DNA from 2 places in the Pseudomonas cremoricolorata genome. Region 2 is predicted to be linked to the other one. Evidence: riboswitches for the same ligand, from Rfam matches in the RefSeq annotation. Region 2 holds a riboswitch; the other holds the start of a gene.
The links. A riboswitch is a leader RNA that binds a small molecule or an ion and turns the genes downstream of it on or off. The one in region 2 is predicted to bind cobalamin.
Positions count from the first base shown of each region.

Region 1: it holds a riboswitch for cobalamin, as region 2 does, so the genes downstream of both, cobW (cobalamin biosynthesis protein CobW) here and LK03_RS16840 (ABC transporter substrate-binding protein) in region 2, are expected to answer to the same signal.

Region 1 covers NZ_CP009455.1:3,988,084-3,992,491, forward strand. Annotated here, with positions in the region: gene cobN (cobaltochelatase subunit CobN) at 1-1,302, opposite strand, end outside; gene cobW (cobalamin biosynthesis protein CobW) at 1,306-2,376, opposite strand; cobalamin riboswitch at 2,477-2,684, opposite strand; cobalamin riboswitch at 2,747-2,974, shown strand; gene LK03_RS18100 (CbtB domain-containing protein) at 3,085-3,270, shown strand; gene LK03_RS18105 (CbtA family protein) at 3,281-3,970, shown strand; gene LK03_RS18110 (cobalamin biosynthesis protein) at 3,972-4,373, shown strand; gene cobM (precorrin-4 C(11)-methyltransferase) at 4,407-4,408, shown strand, end outside.
Region 2 covers NZ_CP009455.1:3,702,614-3,707,021, reverse strand. Annotated here, with positions in the region: gene LK03_RS22040 (sterol desaturase family protein) at 1-285, opposite strand, end outside; gene LK03_RS16845 (DUF1624 domain-containing protein) at 527-1,693, shown strand; cobalamin riboswitch at 1,721-1,919, shown strand; gene LK03_RS16840 (ABC transporter substrate-binding protein) at 2,047-3,054, shown strand; gene LK03_RS16835 (FecCD family ABC transporter permease) at 3,075-4,070, shown strand; gene LK03_RS16830 (ABC transporter ATP-binding protein) at 4,067-4,408, shown strand, end outside.

The DNA of each region.
Region 1 (4,408 bases), 290 kb from region 2:
CAGCAACTGCTGAATCAAGGCGGTGCCGCTTTCAGGCAGCGCGTCAAGCGGATAGCCCTGCTGTTGCAGGGCACGAAGAATGTTCAGCGCAGCGCCCGGGGTGTCGAGGCCGACGCCATTGCCGATGCGTCCGTCGCGGGTCGGGTAGTTGGCCAGCACCAGGGCCACGCGTTTCTGCCCGTTGGGCAGGCGCGCCAGGTTGACCCAGCGCCGCGCCAGCTCGGCGACGAAATCCATGCGCTCGGGGTGCGCACGGTAGCAGACCACATCGGCCTGACTGCGCTCGCTGCGCCAGGCCAGGTCCTTGAAGCTGATCGGCCGGCTGATGATGCGCCCGTCCAGTTCCGGCAGCACGATGTGCATGGCCAGGTCGCGCGCACCGAGGCCCTGCTCGCTCTGCTCCCAGGCAGGCTGGTTGTCTTGCGCGCAGATGGCCTGCAACACCGGCACGTCACGGCGCAGCGGGCGCAGGTTGGGGCGCTCCGGGCTGGACAGGGCAAAACCTGTGGTGTTGACCACCACTTCAGCTTCGACCTCGTCCATCCAGGCTTGCACCTGCTCAAGGCAGGCGGCATCTTTTAGGCTGGCAACGGCGATGGGCAGCGGGTTGAGCCCAGCGGCACGCATCCGCGCGCAGAACTGGTCGATGAACCCGGTATTGGCCGCTTGCAGGTGCGAGCGATAGAACAGCAGCGGCGCCACTGGGAAGTCGACCTGCCAGTCGGCGTACCAGTCGGCCAGGCCGGCATTGGCGATGCGCGGATGATAGACGCTGGTGCGCGGCAAGGGCTCGGGCTCATGCCAGGCGTAATCGCGGCCCAGCCAGGTGCTGGCGATGCAGTTGAACAGGTTCAGCGCATTGGCCTTGCCGCCCTGGCGTAGGTAGTGCCAGAGCCGCTCGGCGCGGGCGTCGCGCACGCTGCCCAGGTCGGTCAGCTCGGGGTCGGGACGGTCATCGCCGGGCACCAGAATCAGCTGTACCCCGCGCGCGGCCAGCTCGACCAGTTGCTCGACACCATAGCGCCAGTAGCCGACGCCGCCGTGCAGCGACAGCAGGATGACCTTGGCGTGACGCAGCACCTCATCGACGTACAGGTCGACCGAGGCGTGGTTCTGCACCTGCATCGGGTTGGCCAGGCGCACGCTGGGGAAATCCGCCGGCAACTGCTCGGCGGTTTCGGCCAGCAGCGCCAGGTGCGAATCACCGCTGCACAGAATCACCAGCTCGGCTGGGGTCTGGCCCAGGTCGGCGATGCTATCGTCGGGTACGAAGCCGCCGGGCTGGGTGCGCAGCAGGTGCATCGATCAGGCGCCCAGGGCCTGGCGCAGGCGCGCTTCGAGCACCGCGGCGTCGAGGTCCTGGCCGATCAGCACCAGGCGCGTGATGCGCGCTTCATCGCTGCGCCATGGGCGGTCGAAGTGCTTGTCGAAGCGGCTGCCAACGCCCTGGATGAGCAGGCGCATGGGTTTGCCGGGCACTGCCGCGAAGCCCTTGGCGCGCAGGATGCCGAACTCGGCCACCAACTGGCCCAGCGCATCGAGCAGCAGGCGCTCGTCGGCTTCGGGCAGGTCGAGGGAAATCGAATCGAAGGCGTCGTGGTCGTGGTCGTCGTGCTCGCCGTCTTCGTCGTGGTGCGAATCGTGGTGGGTGCGGCGGCCATCGATGTGCACCTCCGACTCGGCGCCAAGACCCAGCAGCACCTCCAGCGGCAGACGACCGCTGCTGGCTTCGATCACTTTCACCGCAGGCGGCAGTTCTTCCTGCACCTCGGCGCGGACCTTGGCCAGGCCCTCGGCGTCGATCAGGTCAGCCTTGTTCAGCACCACCAGGTCAGCACTGGCCAACTGGTCGGCAAACAGCTCGTGCAGCGGCGATTCGTGGTCCAGATTTGGGTCGAGCTTGCGCTGGGCGTCGACCTGGTCGGGGTAGGCGGCGAAGGTGCCGGCGGCGACCGCCGGGCTGTCGACCACGGTAATCACCGCATCGACGGTGCAGGCATTGCGAATTTCCGGCCACTGGAACGCTTGCACCAAAGGTTTGGGCAAGGCCAGGCCACTGGTTTCGATGAGGATGTGGTCCAGGTCGCCCCGGCGCGCCACCAACTCGCGCATCACCGGGAAGAACTCTTCCTGCACCGTGCAGCACAGGCAGCCGTTGGCCAGTTCATAGACCCGGCCGGTGGCCTCCTCTTCGCTGCAGCCGATGCTGCATTGCTTGAGGATGTCACCGTCGATACCCAGCTCACCGAACTCGTTGACGATCACCGCGATCCGCCGGCCCTGGGCATTGTCGAGCATGTGCCGCAGCAACGTGGTTTTCCCCGAGCCGAGGAAGCCGGTGACGATGGTAACGGGGAGCTTGGCCAGTGTTTTCATGGATCGGTGCCCTTGGCAGGATGGCGCGGGCATGCGGGACGATCGCCTGCGGCCAGGCTGGCCGAGCGTGCTCGCCACCGGATCACCCCGCCCGGTTGATAGTCGAAAGCCGTCCGAGGCAGGTCTCCTGGCTTGCACCGGGCTCATCAAGAGCTTGGACATCGACGCCTTCCCGCAGCTGCGCAGTGGCCGTGTCGATGTGCTTCGGTGCTTACAGTTGCGGGGGCAGCCGCGGCCTTTACCGCGTTCCCGTCTTAGCTCGGATGGGCAAAGACAGCCACCCGAGAACCTCGAAGCGGCAAGGCTACGCAGTGCCTGCCAGACGGTCAACCGCTGGCGGTGATTGACGGGAAATACGCCCCATGATTTGCTAGCGCACTTACGTTCAGGTGCCCCTTGTATTGGGGTGAAACGGGAAACCGGTGCGTCCGTGCTGCCCAGGCAGACAGGACAAGGCCGGTGCTGCCCCCGCAACGGTAAGCGAGCCAGGCGTCTTGACCACTGGGCCACTGCAACGGCCTGGGAAGGACGATGCCACGCACTGGAAGCCCTGCTTCCGCTCGCCAGCCCGGAGACCGGCCTGATGCGTCGATCTACACCCCGCGGTGGGCGGGCGCTGTCGTCTGCCTCAGTGCCGTCCGGTGCTGGGGCGTTCGCGCGTGGCCTGCCTTCGAAGAGTCTGTCTTTCAGTCAGCAGAGGAACGCGTCATGCCCATCACCAGCGCCAAACCTACCCTGGTCACCCCCACCACCCTGAGCCAGCGCATCACGGTCGCCCTCGGCGCCAGCCTGCTGGGCCTGTGCCTGGTGTACTTCGCCGGCTTCTCGCACATCGAAGCGGTGCACAACGCCGCCCACGACACCCGCCACAGCGCCGCCTTCCCCTGCCACTGAGACCGCCGCCATGATCACTCGTATCGCCCGCACCGCCGGGTTCAGTGGCCTGCTCGCCGCGCTGCTGCTGACTGCGCTGCAAAGCCTGTGGGTCAGCCCGCTGATTCTCCAGGCCGAAACCTTCGAGGTCGCCGAACCGGTGGCCACGCAGCACGAACACCCCGAGGGCGCCGCTACTCACGAACACAGCGCCGAAGCCTGGGCGCCGCAAGACGGCTGGCAGCGGGTACTGTCGACCACAGGCGGCAACCTGGTGGTCGCGGTCGGTTTCGCCCTGATGCTGGCCGCGCTCTATAGCCTGCGCGAGCCGAACAGGGTTGCCACCGGCGCGCTGTGGGGGTTGGCTGGCTTTGCCGTGTTCTGCCTGGCACCGACCCTGGGCTTGCCGCCGGAATTGCCGGGCACTGCCGCCGCCGATCTGGGGCAGCGACAGACCTGGTGGATCGCCACCGCCGCTGCTACCGCAGCAGGCCTGGGCTTGATGGTCTTCGCCCGCTCGTGGCTGTTCAAGCTGCTCGGCGCTGCCTTGCTGGTAGCGCCGCATGTGGTCGGCGCACCGCAACCGGAAATGCACGCAAGCTTGGCCCCCGAGGCCCTGGAGGCACAGTTCAAGCTCGCTTCATGGCTGACCAACGCCGCCTTCTGGCTGGCCCTGGGGCTGCTCAGCGCCTGGTTGTACCGGCGCGGCGCGCGTGCCTGACATGCCCGCTGAGCCGGCGCTGTATGCCGGCTTCGGCTGTCAACGCGGCTGCTCGGTGCAGGCGCTGTCGGCGCTGCTGCACGACACCTTGCACCAGCAGGGTCTGGCGGTTGCCTCGCTCAAGGCCATCGCCAGCATCGACCTGAAGGCTGCTGAACCGGGACTTGTAGCGCTGGCCGCGCAGCTGGGTCTACCGCTGCTGACCTTCGATGCCGCCACGTTGAACGGGGTCGTCGTCCAGCTTAGCCAACGCTCGGCCAGCGCCTTCGCCCACACCGGCTGCTGGGGTGTGGCCGAGAGCGCCGCGCTGGTGGCCGCCACCTGCGCCGAAGGGTCAGCGCGCCTGTGGGTCGAGCGGCGTGTCGCAGGCAAGGCTACCCTTGCGCTGGCTGGACGCGGATAATCGCGCCCTTTCGACCCGCAGCAAGGACTTTTCAT
Region 2 (4,408 bases):
CAGGCCGTCGTGGGCAATGAAATACAGCAGGCCGTAGGCCGTCATCCCTGCGCCGATCCATTGCAGCGGCGCCCAGCCAGCGTTGCCCAGGGCGATGAGGATGATCGCCAGCACGGCAAAGACAACGGCGTATAGGTCGTTCTTCTCGAACAGGCCATGGCGCGGCTCATGGTGCGAGCGGTGCCAGCCCCAGCCAATGCCATGCATCAGGTACTTGTGCGCCAGCCAGGCGACCCCTTCCATGGCAGCCAAGGTGGTGAGAAAGACGACGAGGTTGGTCAGCATGGTGTTCGATTCGGCTCGTGGTGATGGGGCTTGGAGTCAATCAGGCGCTGCGACGTTCCACGCCGTTTCAGCGCTGGCAAGGCGTTTCGCAGTGAGTGCTCGACCCTAGCATGACCAGGGTCGTAAGGCTTGACCTGTGTAGGACAATTCTTCACTCAGGCGAAAAAAGCGTAGTGGCTGTCGCGGTAAACGATATAAGATAACATTTCGTTTGCCATCAACCCCTTGCCTGCGATTGCCCATGACAAGTGCCAATGCCACTCCCACCCTGCTCACCCAGCGCCTGCAGAGCATCGACGCTCTGCGCGGCCTGGTGATGCTCTTCATGTTGCTCGACCACGTTCGCGAAACCTTCTTTCTGCATCACCAGGTCGGTGACCCCATGGCCGTGGCCAGCACCGAACCTGTGCTGTTCTTCAGCCGTACCCTGGCGCACCTGTGTGCCCCGGTGTTCGTCCTGCTCACCGGTCTCTCGGCCTGGCTGTATGGCGAAAAACAGCAGAGCCGCCAGGCGGTCTCGGCATTTCTGTTCAAACGCGGGTTGTTCCTGGTGCTGCTGGAATTCACCGTGGTCAATTTCGCCTGGACCTTCCAGCTGCCGCCCAGCGTCGTCTACCTGCAAGTGATCTGGGCCATCGGCCTGAGCATGATCGCCCTCGCCGCGCTGGTGTGGCTGCCGCGATCAGCGCTGATCGCCCTGGGTGTGCTGATCATCGCCGGGCACAACCTGCTCGACGGTGTGCACTTCGGCGCAGACTCGCTGATGCACGTGCCATGGGCGATCCTCCACGACCGTGGCTGGCTCGACGTCTCCGAACATATGCGCCTGCGCACCTCCTACCCGCTGCTGCCGTGGATCGGGGTGATCGCCCTGGGCTATGCCATGGGCCCCTGGTTCGCCCGTGGCGCCAATGCCCAGGTGCGCCAGCGGCGTCTGTTGCTGGCTGCGGCCGCGGCGCTGCTGGGCTTCGTGGTGCTGCGCCTGATCAACGGCTATGGCGAGGCGCCGTGGAACAGCTACCCAAGCCTGGTGCAGACGCTGATGAGCCTGTTCAACATCACCAAGTACCCGCCGTCGTTGCTGTTCCTGTGCCTGACCCTGGGCTGCGGCCTGTTGCTGCTGCGCGGTTTCGAGCGCGCCGGGCAGGCGCGCTGGGTCGGGGTGCTGGCGGTGCTGGGTGCGGCGCCGATGTTTTTCTACCTGCTGCACCTGTACGTACTGAAAGTGGCCTATGTGCTGTGCGTGGCGATCTTTGGTCTGAACCAGGGCGACTACTTCGGCTTCGACGGCATGGGCGCGGTGTGGCTGTGCGCCGTGCTGCTGAGCGTGGCGCTGTACCCTCCGGTGCGTGCCTTCGCTCGGCTCAAGGCGCGCCGGCGCGACATCGCCTGGCTCAAATACCTGTGAAAGCCGTTCCCTGCCAGCGGCCGATGGTCTACCATGCCGGCCGCCGGTTTCCACCCAGGAATTAATAGGGAATCCGTGGCTCGCCAACGGCTGAGCTAAACGGAACTGCCCCCGCAACTGTAGGTGCCGAGCCTGCTCCATCGATGCCACTGGGCCTGCGCCCGGGAAGGCTGGAGCCGGGCGAAGACGCATCAGTCAGGAGACCTGCCGGCACACATTCACCGACCGGCGGGGTGTCCGGGACGGCCATCTGCACCCTTCCCAGGGTGGCGCCGCCTGCCTTTGCGCAGGCGGCCTCGACGATGCCTGTCCGTGTCGCAGCCCTGCCGCTGTATTCGATAGGAGATCGCCCAATGCTACGTTTCGCCGCCCTGCTCGCGGGCCTGGGTTTGTCTGGCCTGGCCCAGGCAGCCGCCACCCACTACCCGCTCAAGATCGACAACTGTGGCCAGCCGCTGAGCTTCGCCCACGCCCCGCAGCGCGCCGTGACCATCGGCCAGGCCGGCACGGAAATCCTCTACGCGCTGGGCCTGGGCGACAAGCTGGCCGGCACCTCGCTGTGGTTCAACGACGTGCTGCCCGAGTTCAAGACCCTCAACGACAAGGTCGAGCGCCTGGCCGACAACGACCCAAGCTTCGAGGCCGTGGTCGGCAAACGCCCGCAACTGGTCACCGCGCAGTTCGAGTGGATGGTTGGCGCGCAAGGCGTGGTCGGCACCCGCGAGCAGTTCCATGAGCTGAACATTCCCACCTACCTGCTGCCCTCCGACTGCGAAGGCAAGGACAACCTCACCGGCGCCGATGGCACGCGCACCCAGCAGTTCCAGGTCGAGAGCATCTACAAGAGCGTCAGCCAGCTGGCCGAGATCTTCGACGTGCAGGACCGCGGCGCCGCGCTCAATACCGATCTGCAGGCACGCCTGGCCCAGGCCAAGCAGCGCCTGGCGGGCAAGGACCTGTCGGGCACCACCGCGCTGTTCTGGTTCTCCAGCGCCGATCTGGACATCGACCCCTACGTGGCCGGGCGTCAGGGCGTGGCCGACTTCATGCTGCAGACCCTGGGCGTGCGCAACGTGGTGGAGTCCACCGAAGAATGGCCGACCGTGGGTTGGGAAACCCTGGCCAAGGCCAATCCGACCTGGCTGATCATCGCGCGCATGGACCGCCGCCGCTTCCCCGCCGACGACTACCAGAAGAAGCTGGAGTTTCTCCGTAGCGATCCGGTGGCGAAGAACCTCGACGCGGTCAAGGCCGGGCGCATCATCGTCCTCGACGCCGAGGCCATGCAGGCCGGTATTCGCCTGTTCCGAGGTCTGGAGACGCTGTCCAGCGCCTTCGCCAGCGGTAAGCCCGCACCGTGAGTGCGCGCCTGTTGCCGGCCATGGCGCTGGCGCTGCTGGCCCTGCTGGCGGCGCTGCTGGCCGGGGTCGCCATCGGCGAAACGCCGATTTCCCTCAAGCTGGTGTACCAGGTGCTGGCCAATCATCTGTGGCAGGCCGGTTACCCGCTCGACCCGATCGACGCCGGCATCGTCTGGAACTACCGCCTGCCACGCACGCTGGTCGCTGCGGCGTGCGGCGCGGGCCTTGCGACCTGCGGGGTGATTCTGCAGGCGCTGCTGCGTAACGCGCTGGCCGAACCCTACCTGCTCGGGCTGTCCGCCGGCGCCTCGACCGGCGCGGTGGCGGTCGGTTTGCTGGGCATTGGCGGAGCGGCGCTGTCGCTCTCGGCGGGCGCCTTCATCGGCGCGCTGTTTGCTTTTGCCCTGGTGCTGCTGCTGGCCCGCGCGGCAGGGCCGACGCACAACAATGCCCAGGTGATTCTGGCCGGTATCGCCGGCTCGCAACTGTTCAATGCCATCACCGCGTTTCTCATCACCAAATCGGCCACCGCCGAGCAGGCGCGGGGCATTCTGTTCTGGCTGCTGGGCAATCTCAGTGGCGTGCGCTGGCCGTCGGTCAGCCTCGCACTGCCGGTGGCGCTGCTGGGCCTGGCGATCTGCCTGTGGCACCGGCGCAGCCTCGATGCCTTCACCTTCGGTGCCGATTCGGCGGCCTCGCTGGGGGTGCCGGTGCGCCGTACCCAGTTGCTGCTGATCAGCTGCGCGGCGCTGGTCACCGCGGTGATGGTGTCGATCGTCGGCGCCATCGGCTTCGTCGGGCTGGTGATTCCACACGCCCTGCGTCTGCTGCTGGGCCCCGGTCACAGCCGCCTGCTGCCGGCCAGCGCCCTGGGTGGCGCATTGTTCCTGATCAGCGCCGATGTGCTGTCGCGCACCCTCATCACTGGCCAGGTGATTCCAGTGGGCGTGGTCACCGCGCTGATTGGCGCGCCAGTGTTCGCGTTGATTCTGATCAGCCGTCGGGGGGCACGATGAGCAACCTCAGCGACGTGCACCTGGCGCCGTTGCGCTGCGTCGAGCTGGGCCTGCGCGTGCGCGGCCATCAGTTGCTGCACGGCATCGACTTGCAGGTGCTGGCCGGCGAAACCCTGGGCATCGTCGGCCCCAATGGCTCGGGCAAATCCACCCTGCTCAAGCTGCTGGCCGGCCTGCGTGCGCCCAGCAGCGGCGCCGTGCAGTTGTTCGGCGAGCCGCTCGACAGCCTGCCGCGCCGGCGGGTGGCGCAGCGTCTGGCGCTGGTCGAGCAGCAGGCCGATACCCACGAGGCGATCCGCGTGTATGACGCGGTCGCCTTAGGCCGCACGCCCTGGCTG